DNA from 3 places in the Kitasatospora sp. NPDC036755 genome. Region 1 is predicted to be linked to each of the others. Evidence: riboswitches for the same ligand, from Rfam matches in the RefSeq annotation. Region 1 holds a riboswitch; each other region holds the start of a gene.

Region 1 (4,167 bases):
TGGCCGAGCGGCTGACCGCCGACCCGCCGTACACCACCGTCATCGTGGACGACCTGGTGCGGCGCGGCCTCGCCGAACGCATCACCAATCCGGCCGACCGGCGCTCCAAGCTGGTCCACCTCACCGAGGAGGGCGAGGCGAAGGCGGCGCTCGCCACCGGGATCCTCACCACCCCGCCGGACGCGCTGCTCGCGCTGCCGCCGGAGGACATCCACGCGCTCGACCGGGTACTGGCGAAGCTCCTGGGCTGAGGCCCCAGCCGAGGTCACGGTGAGGGGGCATGGCGGCCTTCGCCGAGAAGCGCCCGCCGGAGTTCACCGACCGCTGACGCGCCGCGCCGCCCCGCCGCCCGGGGCGGCGCACCGCGTCACGCTGCCGAGGGTCAGCCGTCCGAGCGCCGGAGCAGGTAGGTGTCCATGATCCAGCCCTTGCGCTCGCGGGACCGCTCGCGCAGCTCGCGGATCCGCGGGGCCGCCTCGGCGAGCGGCCCGGAGACGAGCACCTCGTCGGGGGTGCCGAGGTAGGCGCCGTAGTGGATCTCCAGCCCCCGGGGGTCGATCTCGGTGAAGGCGGCCCGGCCGTCGAGCATCACCACCACGTCGTCCACCCCCGCGGGGAAGCCCTCGGCCAGGCGGCGACCGGTGGTGATCTGCACCGGGCGGCCGACCCTGGTCAGCGTGGTGCGGTGCCGGGCGGCGAGCGCGGAGACGCTGCTGATGCCCGGGAGCACCTCGAACTCGAACGGCACCCCGCCACGGGTGGACACGTCCTCGACCACGGCGATGACGCTGTCGTAGAGCGCGGGGTCGCCCCAGACCAGGAAGGCGCCGCTCTCCTCCGGGCCGAGGTGCTCGGCGAACAGCCGCTCGACCAGATCGGCGCGGCGCACGCGCCAGTCGTCCACGGCGGCGGTGTACGCGGGGGTGGTGCGGTCCCGTTCCGCGTCGGGCACCTCGACCACCCGGTGCCCGGGCAGGCCGTGCTCGGCCAGCATCCGGCGGCGGAGCCTGATCAGGTCCTGCCGCTCCTCGCTCTTGTCGAGGATGAAGAAGACGTCGGTGCGACCGATCGCCTTGACCGCTTGCAGGGTCAGGTGGTCGGGGTCGCCCGCGCCGATGCCGATGACGAAGATGTGCCGCATGGGGGACATTCTGCCGTCCGCCCCGGCGTACGGCCCCGGCGGTCGTGCGTGGACCGACCGAGGAGGTGGGCGGTGGCCGTGAGCTGCGCGGATGGACGTAAGCTGGCCGGGCAGCTGGTTCACCCCGCCCGCCGGGCGGGGTGTCGCAAGAGGGAACCCGGTGGGAATCCGGGACTGCCCCGCAGCGGTGAGCGGGAGCGACCGCCGTCCTGTGCGGCGGGCCCGGACACGGGCCCGGGAGGCTACGGCCGGTAGGTGTCCGTCCCGGTCAGGCCGGGAGGGCGCGCCCGCGAGTCCGAAGACCTGCCGCTGCCCGCGTGCCGTGGTGGCCCGCGGTCCCACCACGACCCCGAGGGCGGGCCGCTGGTGCGGGTGGGCCGTATGCGCACGGCCGCCCGCTCCTTCGCGTGCCCGGCACGGGGCGCGCGACCCACGAAGGAGGGTTCCGTGCAGCGGAACGCCGACCACGACTCCCGCGGCGCCATGACGGGCGGGCCGTCGCTGTGACCAGTCCGTCCGTCCTCTCCCGCACCCCGGCCGACTCCGCGGTGACCCTCGCCCACATCATGAGCGACCACGACACCAACCTCTACGGTTCGGTGCACGGCGGCGTGATGATGAAGCTGATCGACGACGCGGCGGCCGCCGCCGCGGGCCGGCACGCCGGAGTCCCCGCGGTCACCGTCTCGGTCGAGGAGATGTCCTTCCTGGCCCCCGTCCGGGCCGGGGATCTCCTCACCGTCCGGGCCCGGGTGGAGCACGTCGGGCGGACCTCGATGGACGTGGCCGTCGTGGTGACCTCGGAGCGGTGGAACCTCACCGGGCCCGTCACCAGGGTGGCGACGGCGCAGCTGGTCTTCGTCGCGATCGACGCGGACGGGCGGCCGCACCGCGTCCCGGAGCTGGTCGTGGAGGGCTCCTCCGAGGAACGGCGCGACGGTGCGGCGCGGGAGCGGCGGACCGGCCGCACCGGGCCGGAGCGCGAGCCGGTCGAGTAGCCGTCCGGGCAGCCGTTCGGGGTGGCCGTCCGGGGCGCTCCGTCTCACGATGCAGACGGCTTTCGAGATTTCCGCCTCCGCGGTGGCGTTCTGCCCCTAAGCTGGCCACGCAGCTGGTTCGCCCCGCCCGCCAGGCGGGGTGTCGCAAGAGGGAACCCGGTGGGAATCCGGGACTGCCCCGCAGCGGTGAGTGGGAACGACCGCCGTCATACGCACTGGACCCGGGACGGGTCTGGGAAGCGACGGCCAGTAGGTGTCCGCCCCGGTTTCGACCGGGTGGGCGCGCCCGCGAGTCCGAAGACCTGCCACTGCCCGCGCGCGACCGTTCGCGTGCGGCCATCCGGTGACCTCGTGGGCGGGTCGGCGACCATACCAGGCGGAGCCGTGCACGGGCACGGGTGTCCGTCCGGTTCGTCCTCCCTTCGCGTCCTCGTGCCGCCACCGGTGCACTTGAGGATTCAGGCTCGCGAAGGAGAGTCCCTTGACAGCGAAGTCCGCAGCCGCGGCGTCCGTGGCCACCGCGTACGGCTACCCCCGGCAGGGCCGTAACCGTGAACTGAAGAAGGCGATCGAGGGCTACTGGAAGGGCACGGTCACGGCCGAGGCGCTGCTGTCGACCGCGGCCGACCTGCGCCGGACCAACTGGGCCCAGCTCGCCGGGGCGGGGGTCGGGGAGGTCCCGACCGGTGACTTCTCGTTCTACGACCACGTGCTGGACACCAGCGTGGCGGTCGGCGCGATCCCGCCGCGCCACCGGGAGGCGGTCGACGCCGACCCGCTGGACGGGTACTTCGCGATGGCGCGCGGCAACCAGGACGTCGCACCGCTCGAGATGACCAAGTGGTTCGACACCAACTACCACTACCTGGTGCCGGAGTTGGGCCCGGACACGGTGTTCGCCGCGAACCCGGCCAAGGCGGTCGGCGAGTTCGCGGAGGCCGTAGCACTCGGCCACGCCGCCCGTCCGGTGCTGGTCGGCCCGGTGACCTACCTGTTGCTGGCCAAGCCTGCCCCCGGGGTGGCCGAGGACTTCCAGCCGATCACGCTGCTGGACCGGCTGCTGCCGGTCTACGCCGAGCTGCTCGCGGCGCTCAGGGCCGAGGGGGCTGAGTGGGTGCAGCTGGACGAGCCCGCGCTGGTCCAGGACCGCACCCCGGCCGAGCTGAACACCGCCGCGCGCGCCTACCGTGAGCTCGGCGCCCTCACCGAGCGGCCCAAGCTGCTGGTCGCGAGCTACTTCGACCGGCTCGGCGAGGCACTGTCGGTGCTGGCCAAGGCCCCGGTGGAGGGCTTGGCGCTGGACTTCACCGGCCCGGCCGCCGCCAACCTGGAGGACCTGGCCGCCGTCGGCGGGCTGCCCGGCAAGCGGCTGGTCGCCGGGGTGATCGACGGGCGCAACATCTGGATCAACGACCTGGAGAAGTCGCTGTCCACGCTGGCGACCCTGCTGGGCCTCGCCGACACCGTCGACGTCGCGCCGTCCTGCTCCCTGCTGCACGTCCCGATCGACGCCGCCGCCGAACGGGAGCTGGACCCGCAGATCGCCCGCTGGCTCGCCTTCGCCCGGCAGAAGGCCGGCGAGGCGGCGCTGCTCGCCCGCGGCCTGCGCGAGGGCACCGGCGCGATCACCGCCGAGCTCGCCGCCAACCGCGCCGACCTCGCCTCCCGCGCCAACTCCCCGATCACCCACGACCCGGCGGTGCGCGCCCGGGCGGCCGCCGTCACCGCCGAGGACACCCGCCGCGCCCAGGCCTACCCGCAGCGGGCCGAGGCCCAGCGCGCCCGGCTCGGCCTTCCGCTGCTGCCGACCACCACCATCGGCTCCTTCCCGCAGACCACCGAACTGCGCACCGCCCGCGCCGACCTGACGGCCGGACGGATCGACGCCGCGGCCTACCGGGAGCGGATGGAGAGCGAGGTCCGCGAAGTCATCGCGTACCAGGAGAAGGCCGGCCTGGACGTCCTGGTACACGGCGAGCCCGAGCGCAACGACATGGTCCAGTACTTCGCCGAGCAGCTCACCGGCTA
Region 2 (4,167 bases), on a different contig from region 1:
CGGCCCTCGCCGGGCAGCCAGTAGCGCCTGCGCTGGATGTTGGGGTCGAAGCGGCGGGGCGTACGGCGGTGCGAGTGCGAGATCGCGTTGCCGAAGCCGGGACGGCGCCCGGTGAGTTGGCAGTGGGCGGACATGGGTGCTCCCTGGCGTCCGGGAATGGGCGGGACCGGGCTCACGTTACACCAGATGAAAATGACATCCATTTCGGTGTACGGTTCCCAGCACCCGGCCCGAGACCCGGGAACCGACACCCCAGAGCCCAGGAGGACACCCGATGGCCCGCAGCGAACTGCGCCCGGTGATCAAGCTCCGCTCCACCGCCGGCACCGGCTACACGTACGTGACCCGCAAGAACCGCCGCAACGACCCGGACCGGATGGTCCTGCGCAAGTACGACCCGGCCGCGGGCCGGCACGTCGACTTCCGCGAGGAGCGCTGACCCCCGGCCGGTCCGACCGGTCCGACCACCCAAGCCCGACCCGAGAGGAGCCCCTCATGAAGTCCGGAATCCACCCCAGGTACCGCCCGGTCGTCTTCCGCGACAAGGTCGGCGGCCTCGCCTTCCTCACCCGGTCGACCGCCACCGGCGACCGCACCGTCGAGTGGGAGGACGGCAACACCTACCCGGTGATCGACGTCGAGATCTCCTCGGCGAGCCACCCCTTCTACACCGGCCAGTCCCGGGTGCTGGACACCGCCGGCCGGGTCGAGCAGTTCCGCCGCCGCTACGGCGACCGGCACTGACCCCGGAGAACGCCGACGGCGCCTCCCCCCGTCCGGGGAGGCGCCGTCTCGGCGTGCCTGCGGCGCGGCGGCGGCACCGGGCCGGTCGGGCCCACCGGCGGCCGCCCGGGTCACGGGTTCCCGGGCGTCCAGCGCTTCTCGACCCGGGCGAGCTTCCAGTAGCCGATGGCGATCACCCAGACGACCACGAACAGCCCGGCGATGGCGTAGCCGACGTTGTCCAGCGAGATGTCCGCGATGAACCCGGTGACCGGGTCCGTCAGGTCGAGCTTCTCGTGCAGCACCCCGACCAGCTCGATGGTGCCGATGATGAAGGCCACCGCGATCGACAGACCCGTGATGGTCAGGTTGTAGTACACCTTCCGCACCGGGTTGGCGAAGGCCCACTGGTACGCGAAGTTCATGAACGTCCCGTCCAGGGTGTCGAACAGGCTCATCCCGGCCGCGAACAGCAGCGGCAGGCAGACGATCGCGTACCAGGGCAGCCCGGAGGCCGCACCCGAGCCGGCCATCACCATCAGGGTGACCTCGGTCGCGGTGTCGAAGCCCAGGCCCAGCACCATGCCCACCGGGAACATCTGCCCCGGCCGGGTGATCGAGCGGGTCGCCCGGTTCAGCACCCGGGCCATGAAGCCGCGCGAGTCGAGGTGCGCCTCCAGCTCCTTCTCGTCGAACTTCCCGGCCCTCATCGAGCGGAACACCTTGAGGATGCCGAGCAGCGCCGCCAGGTTCAGCGCGCCGATCAGGTAGAGGAAGGCACCGGAAGCCGTCGTACCGACCACGCCGAGCCACTTGTGGGTGGGCGACTCGTCGTCCATCAGGGTGTTCGCCAGCTGCGCGCCGCCCGCCACCAGGGCGGCCATCAGCACCACCATCGAGGAGTGCCCGAGGGCGAACCAGAAGCCCACCGAGACCGGCCGCTTGCCGTCCGCCATCAGCTTGCGGGTGGTGTTGTCGATCACCGCGATGTGGTCGGCGTCGAAGGCGTGCCGCATGCCGAGGGTGTACGCGGTGATGCCCAGGCCCACCCCGAAGACCTGGGTACCGACCGCGTACCTCTCGGGCGCGACCAGGAAGATCAGCGTGCCGAAGGCCACCACGTGCATGGCCACGATCACCGCCATCAGCCCCGCCGTACGGACGGTGTCCTCGCGCCGCCACTTGAAGGCGGGCAGTGCGGAAGGGGCCGTGTTCGGCCCGTCGGCAACGGTTTCGGGCAGGGTCATCTGCGGATCACGCTCCAGCACCTCGTGGAAAACCTCGTGAGATGCCGTGGCCGGTCTCCTGGCTTACGGGACACCCGTACCCGCCTTCCCGGGCGTGGGGCGCCCAGTGGCTTCGTGGGGACGGACGACGCTCCTCCGCATGCGGAGGAACGACCCGATCACAGTGGCGAGGGCCGCTCCGGGCTGGGACCCCTGAGGGTCCGTCACCGGTCTTCCCGAGCACCACGGCGGGGAACACCGTAGGGCCGCGCCCCGACCCGTGCAAGGTTGCGCACCTGCGCAGGTGTCCAGGATCACAGGCCGCCGCCTGCGAGAATGTCCGCATGCATCTCGTACCGGCCGACCGCGCGGGCCACCGCACCATCGACGGGCACCGGGTCTGCGAAGCCATCGCCGCGATCGGCGACCCGGCACACGTCCGGTCCTGGGCGGAGCGCTTCTCGCTGCTCGCCGACCCCGGACGGCTCGCCCTGCTGCTCGCCCTCCACCGGGCCGGCCCCCTCGCCGTCACCGACCTCGCGGTGGCCACCGGCATGCGCGACCCCGCCGTCTCCCAGGCCCTGCGGCTGCTCCGCACGGCCGGCGTGGTCACCGGCGACCGGGACGGACGAGTGGTGCGCTACCGGCTCGTGGACGAGTCCATGCGCCCCATCCTCGACGAGTGCGCCGCCGCCGAGCACCACGAGCCCGGCGCGGCCACGGGCTGACCCCGGCTCGGCCCACCCCGGAGCGCGTCCTTCCCCGGAAGGACGCGCCGGACGCCGCCCCGGCCAGTACGATCATGATGTGCCGTCCCACCCCCACGCCTGGCCCGCCGACCGCTGGAACACCGAACCGGTCAAGGCCCGCGTGCTGGCGGTCGCCCGCACCCTCACCTCGGCGACCCGGGTCCTGGACGTCCTCAGCCTGCTGAGCCCGGAGGGCGTCGAGCGGTACTTCACCGTCAACCCCGGTTCCGCCTTCGCCGACCGCGCCCTGGACGAGTACCTGCACGGCCTGCCCGGCTTCACCGTGCTGGACTGGGAGGAGGCCGTCCGCCTCCGCTTCGACCTGGCCGTCTCCTGCGCCGTCCACTCCTCCATGCACCGCCTGGACGCCCGCCTCGTCGTCCTCCCGCACGGCGCCGGCTACAACCGACTGGTCACCGAGTCCACCGGCGACACGGTCAGCGCCGCCGGCCTGTCCCGCAACGAACTCACCCACCGCGGAAGGGTGTTCGTGGACGTCCTCGGCCTCTCCCACCCCGAACAGCTGGACCGCCTGCGGATCTCCTGCCCCGAGGCCCTGGACGTCGCCCGGGTCGTCGGCGACCCGTGCTTCGACCGGATGCTCGGCAGCCGACGCTCCCGCGACGGCTACCGTGCCGCGCTCGGCGCCACCGGCAGCCGACGGCTCGTCGTCCTCAGCTCCACCTGGAGCGCGCACTCCTCCTTCGGCCGCCGCCCCGACCTGCCCCAGCGGCTGGTCCGCCAACTCCCCGCCGACGAGTACACGGTGGCCGTCGTCCTGCACCCCAACGTGTGGAGCCGCCACGACCCCGAGGCGCTGCTCGACGCCGCCTGCCGGATGGGCCTGCGCCTGATCCCGCCCCACCAGGGCTGGCAGGCCGCACTCGTCGCCGCCGACTGCGTGATCGGCGACCACGGCTCCGTCACCTTCTACGGCGCCGCCCTGAACCGGCGCACCCTGCTCGTCGCCACCGGCGCCGCCGAACTCGACCCGCGCTCCCCCAGCTACGCCTTCGGCCAGGCCGCGCCCGCCCTCGACCCCGACGGCGACCTCGCCGCCCAGGTCGAACGGGCCCTGACCGAGGAGCCCGCCGACCTCAGCTCCATCACCGACCGGTCACTCGCGCACCGCGGCGAGTCCGCCCGGCTGCTGCGCCCGCTGCTCTACTCCTTCCTCGACGGACTGGACGAACCCGGGGACGAGCCGACCCTGCCGCCCTACCCCAGGCCCGTTCCGCACCCCCCGGCCACCGAGCGGCCCACCGCGTACGACGTCGAGGGCAGGAGCGAGGGCACCGAAGTCAGCCTGCGGCGCTACCCCTTCGACCCGAAGGACCACACCCCGCGCGGCTTCCACGCCCTCACCGACGACCACCCGGGCGACGCCCTGCGCTACACCGCCGAGGTCCTGGCCCGCACCGAGGCCCACGCCGAACTCCCCGCCGCCCGCTGGCTCGCCGACCGCGCCG
Region 3 (4,167 bases), on a different contig from region 1:
TCGGCTGGGCGTTCCAGCCCATCTTCTTCTCGTTCGGCCCGAAGGAGACCCCCGGGTCGTCACGCTCCACGACGAACGCGGAGATCCCCTTCGGCCCGGGGGCACCGGTCCGGGCCAGCACCACATAGACCTGCGAGGCGCCCGCGCCGGAGATGAACTGCTTGACGCCGTCCAGCACCCAGTGGTCGCCGTCGCGCACGGCCCGGGTGGCGATCGCGGCGGCGTCGGAGCCGGCACCGGGCTCGGTGAGGCAGTAGCTGCCCAGGTGCTCGGCCGTGCAGAGCGCGGGCAACCAGCGAGCGCGCTGCGCCTGCGTGCCGTACCGGTCGATCATCCAGGCGACCATGTTGTGGATGGACAGGTAGGCGGCGATGGACGGGCAGCCACCGGCGAGTGCCTCGAAGGCCACCACGCCATCCAGGCGGGAGAGTTCGGAGCCGCCCATGCCCTCCTGGACGTACACGCCGGCCAGGCCGAGGTCGGCGGCCTTGCGCAGCACGTCCACCGGGAAGTGCTTGGACTGGTCCCACTCCACGGCGTGCGGCGCGAGGTACTCCTCGGCGAAGGCCCGGGTCGTCTCGGCGATGGCGCGCTGGTCCTCGGTGAGGTCGTGCATCGCGCTCATCCCATCGTCGGCATGGTGAAGCTCGCGCCCTCCTTGACCCCGGAGGGCCAGCGCGAGGTGACGGTCCGGGTGCGGGTGTAGAAGCGGATGGCGTCCGGCCCGTGCTGGTTGAGGTCGCCGAACGCGGAGCGCTTCCATCCGCCGAAGGTGTGGTAGGCGATCGGCACCGGGATGGGCACGTTGACGCCGACCATGCCGGTGTTCACCCGGCGGGCGAAGTCCCGGGCGGTGTCGCCGTCGCGGGTGTAGATGGCCACACCGTTGCCGAACTCGTGCTCACTGGGCAGCCGCAGCGCCTCCTCGTAGTCGGCGGCGCGCACGACCGTGAGGACGGGGCCGAAGATCTCCTCCCGGTAGATCCGCATGTCCGGCGTCACCCGGTCGAACAGGGAGGCGCCGAGGAAGTAGCCGTCCTCGTGCCCCTCCAGCCGGAAGTCACGCCCGTCCACGACGAGTTCGGCGCCCTCTTCGACCCCGAGGTCCAGGTAGCCGCGCACCCGCTCCAGCGCGTCGGCGCCGACCAGCGGGCCGAAGTCCGCCGCCGGGTCGTCCGAGCGGCCGACCTTCAGCGCGGCGATCCGCTCGACCAGCTTCGCCACCAGGGCGTCCGCGGTCTCATCCCCCACCGGGACGGCGACCGAGATCGCCATGCAGCGCTCCCCGGCCGAGCCGTAGCCGGCGCCGACCAGCGCGTCCGCGGCTTGGTCGAGGTCGGCGTCCGGCATCACGATCATGTGGTTCTTCGCGCCGCCGAAGCACTGCGCCCGCTTCCCGTGCGCGGCGGCCGTCGCGTACACGTACTGGGCGATCGGCGTGGAGCCGACGAAGCCGAGGGCCTGCACCCGCGGGTCCTCCAGCAGGGTGTCCACGGCCTCCTTGCCGCCGTTCACGACGTTCAGGACGCCCGGCGGCAGCCCCGCCTCCAGGAACAGCTCGGCCAGCCGCAGCGGCACCGACGGGCACCGCTCAGAGGGCTTGAGGACGAAGGCGTTGCCGCAGGCCAGCGCGGGCGCGGCCTTCCACAGCGGGATCATCGCGGGGAAGTTGAACGGCGTGATGCCGGCGACGACGCCGAGCGGCTGACGCATCGAGTAGACGTCGATACCGGTGCCGGCGTTGTCGCTGAACTCGCCCTTCAGCAGGTGCGGGATCCCCGCGGCGAACTCCACCACCTCCAGGCCGCGCTGGATGTCCCCGTGGGCATCGGCCACGGTCTTGCCGTGCTCGGCGGAGAGCAGCCGGGCCAACTCGTCCTTCTCCTGCTCGACGAGTTGGAGGAAGCGCAGCAGCACCCGCGCCCGCCGCTGCGGGTTCCAGGCCGCCCACGCGGGCTGCGCCTGCGCTGCGTCGGCGATCACCGCCTCGACCTCGGCGCGGCTTGCCAGCGGCACCCGGGCCTGGACGCGCCCGGTGTTGGGGTCGTACACGTCGCCGAAGCGACCGGAGGTGCCGGCGACGGGCTTGCCGGCGACGAAGTGGGTGAGTTCTCGGACCATCGGGTTCCTACTCTCAACTGGGTCGGGGAGAGGAGGAATGGAGGCCGCCGCCGACGGGCGGGCGCACGGTGGTGCGGCCCCGCGGCGTCACGGTGGCAGTGGCATGACGAACCGTCAGAGCAGATGGGCCCCGGCAGTCGTCGGCACAGGACAACCAGGAGCAGCGGAACGGGAGCAGCCCGGAGTCATGCGTGTCGTCTCCATCCTCGTGGAAAACACGGATCACCCGCGGCCGGTATCCTGACTCCCGGATCACCGCACGCCCTCAGGCCTTCCCGGCTGGCTGCCAGTGGCCGTCATCTGCGAGGACGAACTCCCCGGTCACAGTGGCGGGACCGTGCCGGACTCACACCGGCTTCCCTGACACCGCGGACCTGCCATCGACCATATAGTTGGACGTCCTAGTAAGTCCAGAGGTCTGTGCGCGCGTTGCGCCATCGGGATCCCACCCCGCCGGGCCCGGCTCGACTACCTTTGCAAGCCGTCTGCAAGAGGCCCAAGGGGGGCAGGTCTGCGTGCACGAGGCCGGGTGAGGTTTCACCCGCACCGCGCGAAAATTCAACCTGCCCGCCGTCAGCCAGGCCGCCCGTCGGCGGTAGAACGACCACGCGCTCATCATCGGAGTGGCCGATGCGGCAACACGAGCCCGTTCGGCGACTGGAGTCCTGCCGACCACACAAGAAGCGACGTCCCAGGATGCCCTGCGGATGTATCACGAGGCACCGGTACGGCCAAACCACCGGACGCGCTGGAATCTTGGGCTCCGCACGCAGCCGTGCGACCGTCCACTCCTCTGGAGGAGCCCGTGTCGTCGCAGTTTCATGACCGTCAAGGAGACGGCGGAATTCCTGAACATGTCTGTTCAGTGGGTCTATCGCGAAGCCCCTCAAGTAGGCCTCGTCCCGTACCGGTTCGGACAAGGACGGAACGCGAAGCTGCAGTTCAAGGTCACAGAGGTCCAGACCTGGGTGAAGCAGCAACGGATGTCCGTCAGGTAAGCCAGACCGAGACGCCTCGGGCGCCCTGCTCCACACCAGAGCAGGGCGCCCGACGCGTTTCAGGCCGCAAGGCCGAGGTCGAGGACCTGGGCGGCGTGGCCGATGGAGCCGGGCATCAAGTGGCGGTAGATCTTGAACGTCACATCGATGCTCTTGCGCCTCATCCACTCGGCGACGTCGGTGATCGGGATGTTGTGGCTGAGGCAGTTCGAGGCGAAGAAGTGCCTCAGGCCGTAGAGCGTCATCCCCTCGGGGATGTCGGTCTCGCCGGCCCGCTTGATCCGGTCCCACTGGTTCTGCAGGTAGTAGGACGGGTACGGCTTCGCGATGTCCAGCGGGTGGCGGAGCAAGTAGCCGTCGATGGTGCCGTAGATATCCGCGTACGAGAGCAGGCTGAGCCGCGTCCGGACCGTCAGCGGGACGCCCCGGTAGTCGCCCTTCTTGCGGTGCTTGAGCGGCGCGCGACCCAGCCGTCCGAGCAGGTCCTCGACGCGCTCGCCCGCGTCCTCGACCTCGACGCGACCGAACGCGGGCACCTCCACCGCCTCGCGCGGCAGCGCCGCCGCCGCGCGACGACGCCGGGCACCCGGGTCCGGCCGGAGCTGCTGCGCGTCCTCGACCTGGTCGCCGGCGCTCCCGCGCTGATCATGAACCACCGCCTGGACGTCCTCGCCGGGAACGGCCTCGCCGGACTCCTCTTCGGCCGCCCGATGCCGGGCCTGAACATCGCCCGGCACATCATCCTGGAGGAGGCCGAGCACGGCCTGTACGCGGACTGGGAGAACTGCACCCTGGACGTGGTCGGGCACCTGCGCCTGGCCGCCGGAAAGTACCCCGACGACCCTCACCTGGCCTCGCTCGTCGGCGAGTTGGCGATGGGCAGCGAGCGCTTCCGCCGCCTCTGGGCCCGCGCGGAGGTGCGCGCCCGCACCCACGGACGCAAGGCGTACCGGCACCCCATGGTCGGACTGCTGGAACTGCACCAGGAGAACTTCGCGCTGCCTGGCGAGCCGGGCATCGAACTGCTCGTGCTGTCGGCGGCCCCCGG

The links. Region 1 has a riboswitch for cobalamin ahead of AB0E96_RS12495 (hotdog domain-containing protein). Riboswitches for the same ligand answer to the same signal wherever they lie in the genome.
Region 2: linked by a shared signal. The riboswitch ahead of AB0E96_RS34105 (HoxN/HupN/NixA family nickel/cobalt transporter) and the one ahead of AB0E96_RS12495 (hotdog domain-containing protein) in region 1 are both predicted to bind cobalamin.
Region 3: linked by a shared signal. The riboswitch ahead of AB0E96_RS27460 (CoA-acylating methylmalonate-semialdehyde dehydrogenase) and the one ahead of AB0E96_RS12495 (hotdog domain-containing protein) in region 1 are both predicted to bind cobalamin.

The regions. Positions count from the first base shown of each region.
Region 1 is NZ_JBEZUT010000063.1:17,007-21,173, forward strand. It holds gene AB0E96_RS12485 (MarR family transcriptional regulator) at 1-251, shown strand, start outside; gene cobF (precorrin-6A synthase (deacetylating)) at 383-1,141, opposite strand; cobalamin riboswitch at 1,289-1,446, shown strand; gene AB0E96_RS12495 (hotdog domain-containing protein) at 1,645-2,139, shown strand; cobalamin riboswitch at 2,286-2,443, shown strand; gene metE (5-methyltetrahydropteroyltriglutamate--homocysteine S-methyltransferase) at 2,621-4,167, shown strand, end outside.
Region 2 is NZ_JBEZUT010000339.1:4,533-8,699, reverse strand. It holds gene rpmB (50S ribosomal protein L28) at 1-134, opposite strand, end outside; gene rpmG (50S ribosomal protein L33) at 275-439, shown strand; gene AB0E96_RS34110 (type B 50S ribosomal protein L31) at 496-744, shown strand; gene AB0E96_RS34105 (HoxN/HupN/NixA family nickel/cobalt transporter) at 855-1,970, opposite strand; cobalamin riboswitch at 2,001-2,212, opposite strand; gene AB0E96_RS34100 (metalloregulator ArsR/SmtB family transcription factor) at 2,294-2,677, shown strand; gene AB0E96_RS34095 (hypothetical protein) at 2,757-4,167, shown strand, end outside.
Region 3 is NZ_JBEZUT010000215.1:7,210-11,376, reverse strand. It holds gene AB0E96_RS27465 (acyl-CoA dehydrogenase family protein) at 1-625, opposite strand, end outside; gene AB0E96_RS27460 (CoA-acylating methylmalonate-semialdehyde dehydrogenase) at 622-2,121, opposite strand; cobalamin riboswitch at 2,334-2,525, opposite strand; gene AB0E96_RS27455 (helix-turn-helix domain-containing protein) at 2,829-3,119, shown strand; gene AB0E96_RS27450 (hypothetical protein) at 3,179-3,655, opposite strand; partial or broken gene AB0E96_RS27445 (XRE family transcriptional regulator) at 3,569-4,167, shown strand, end outside.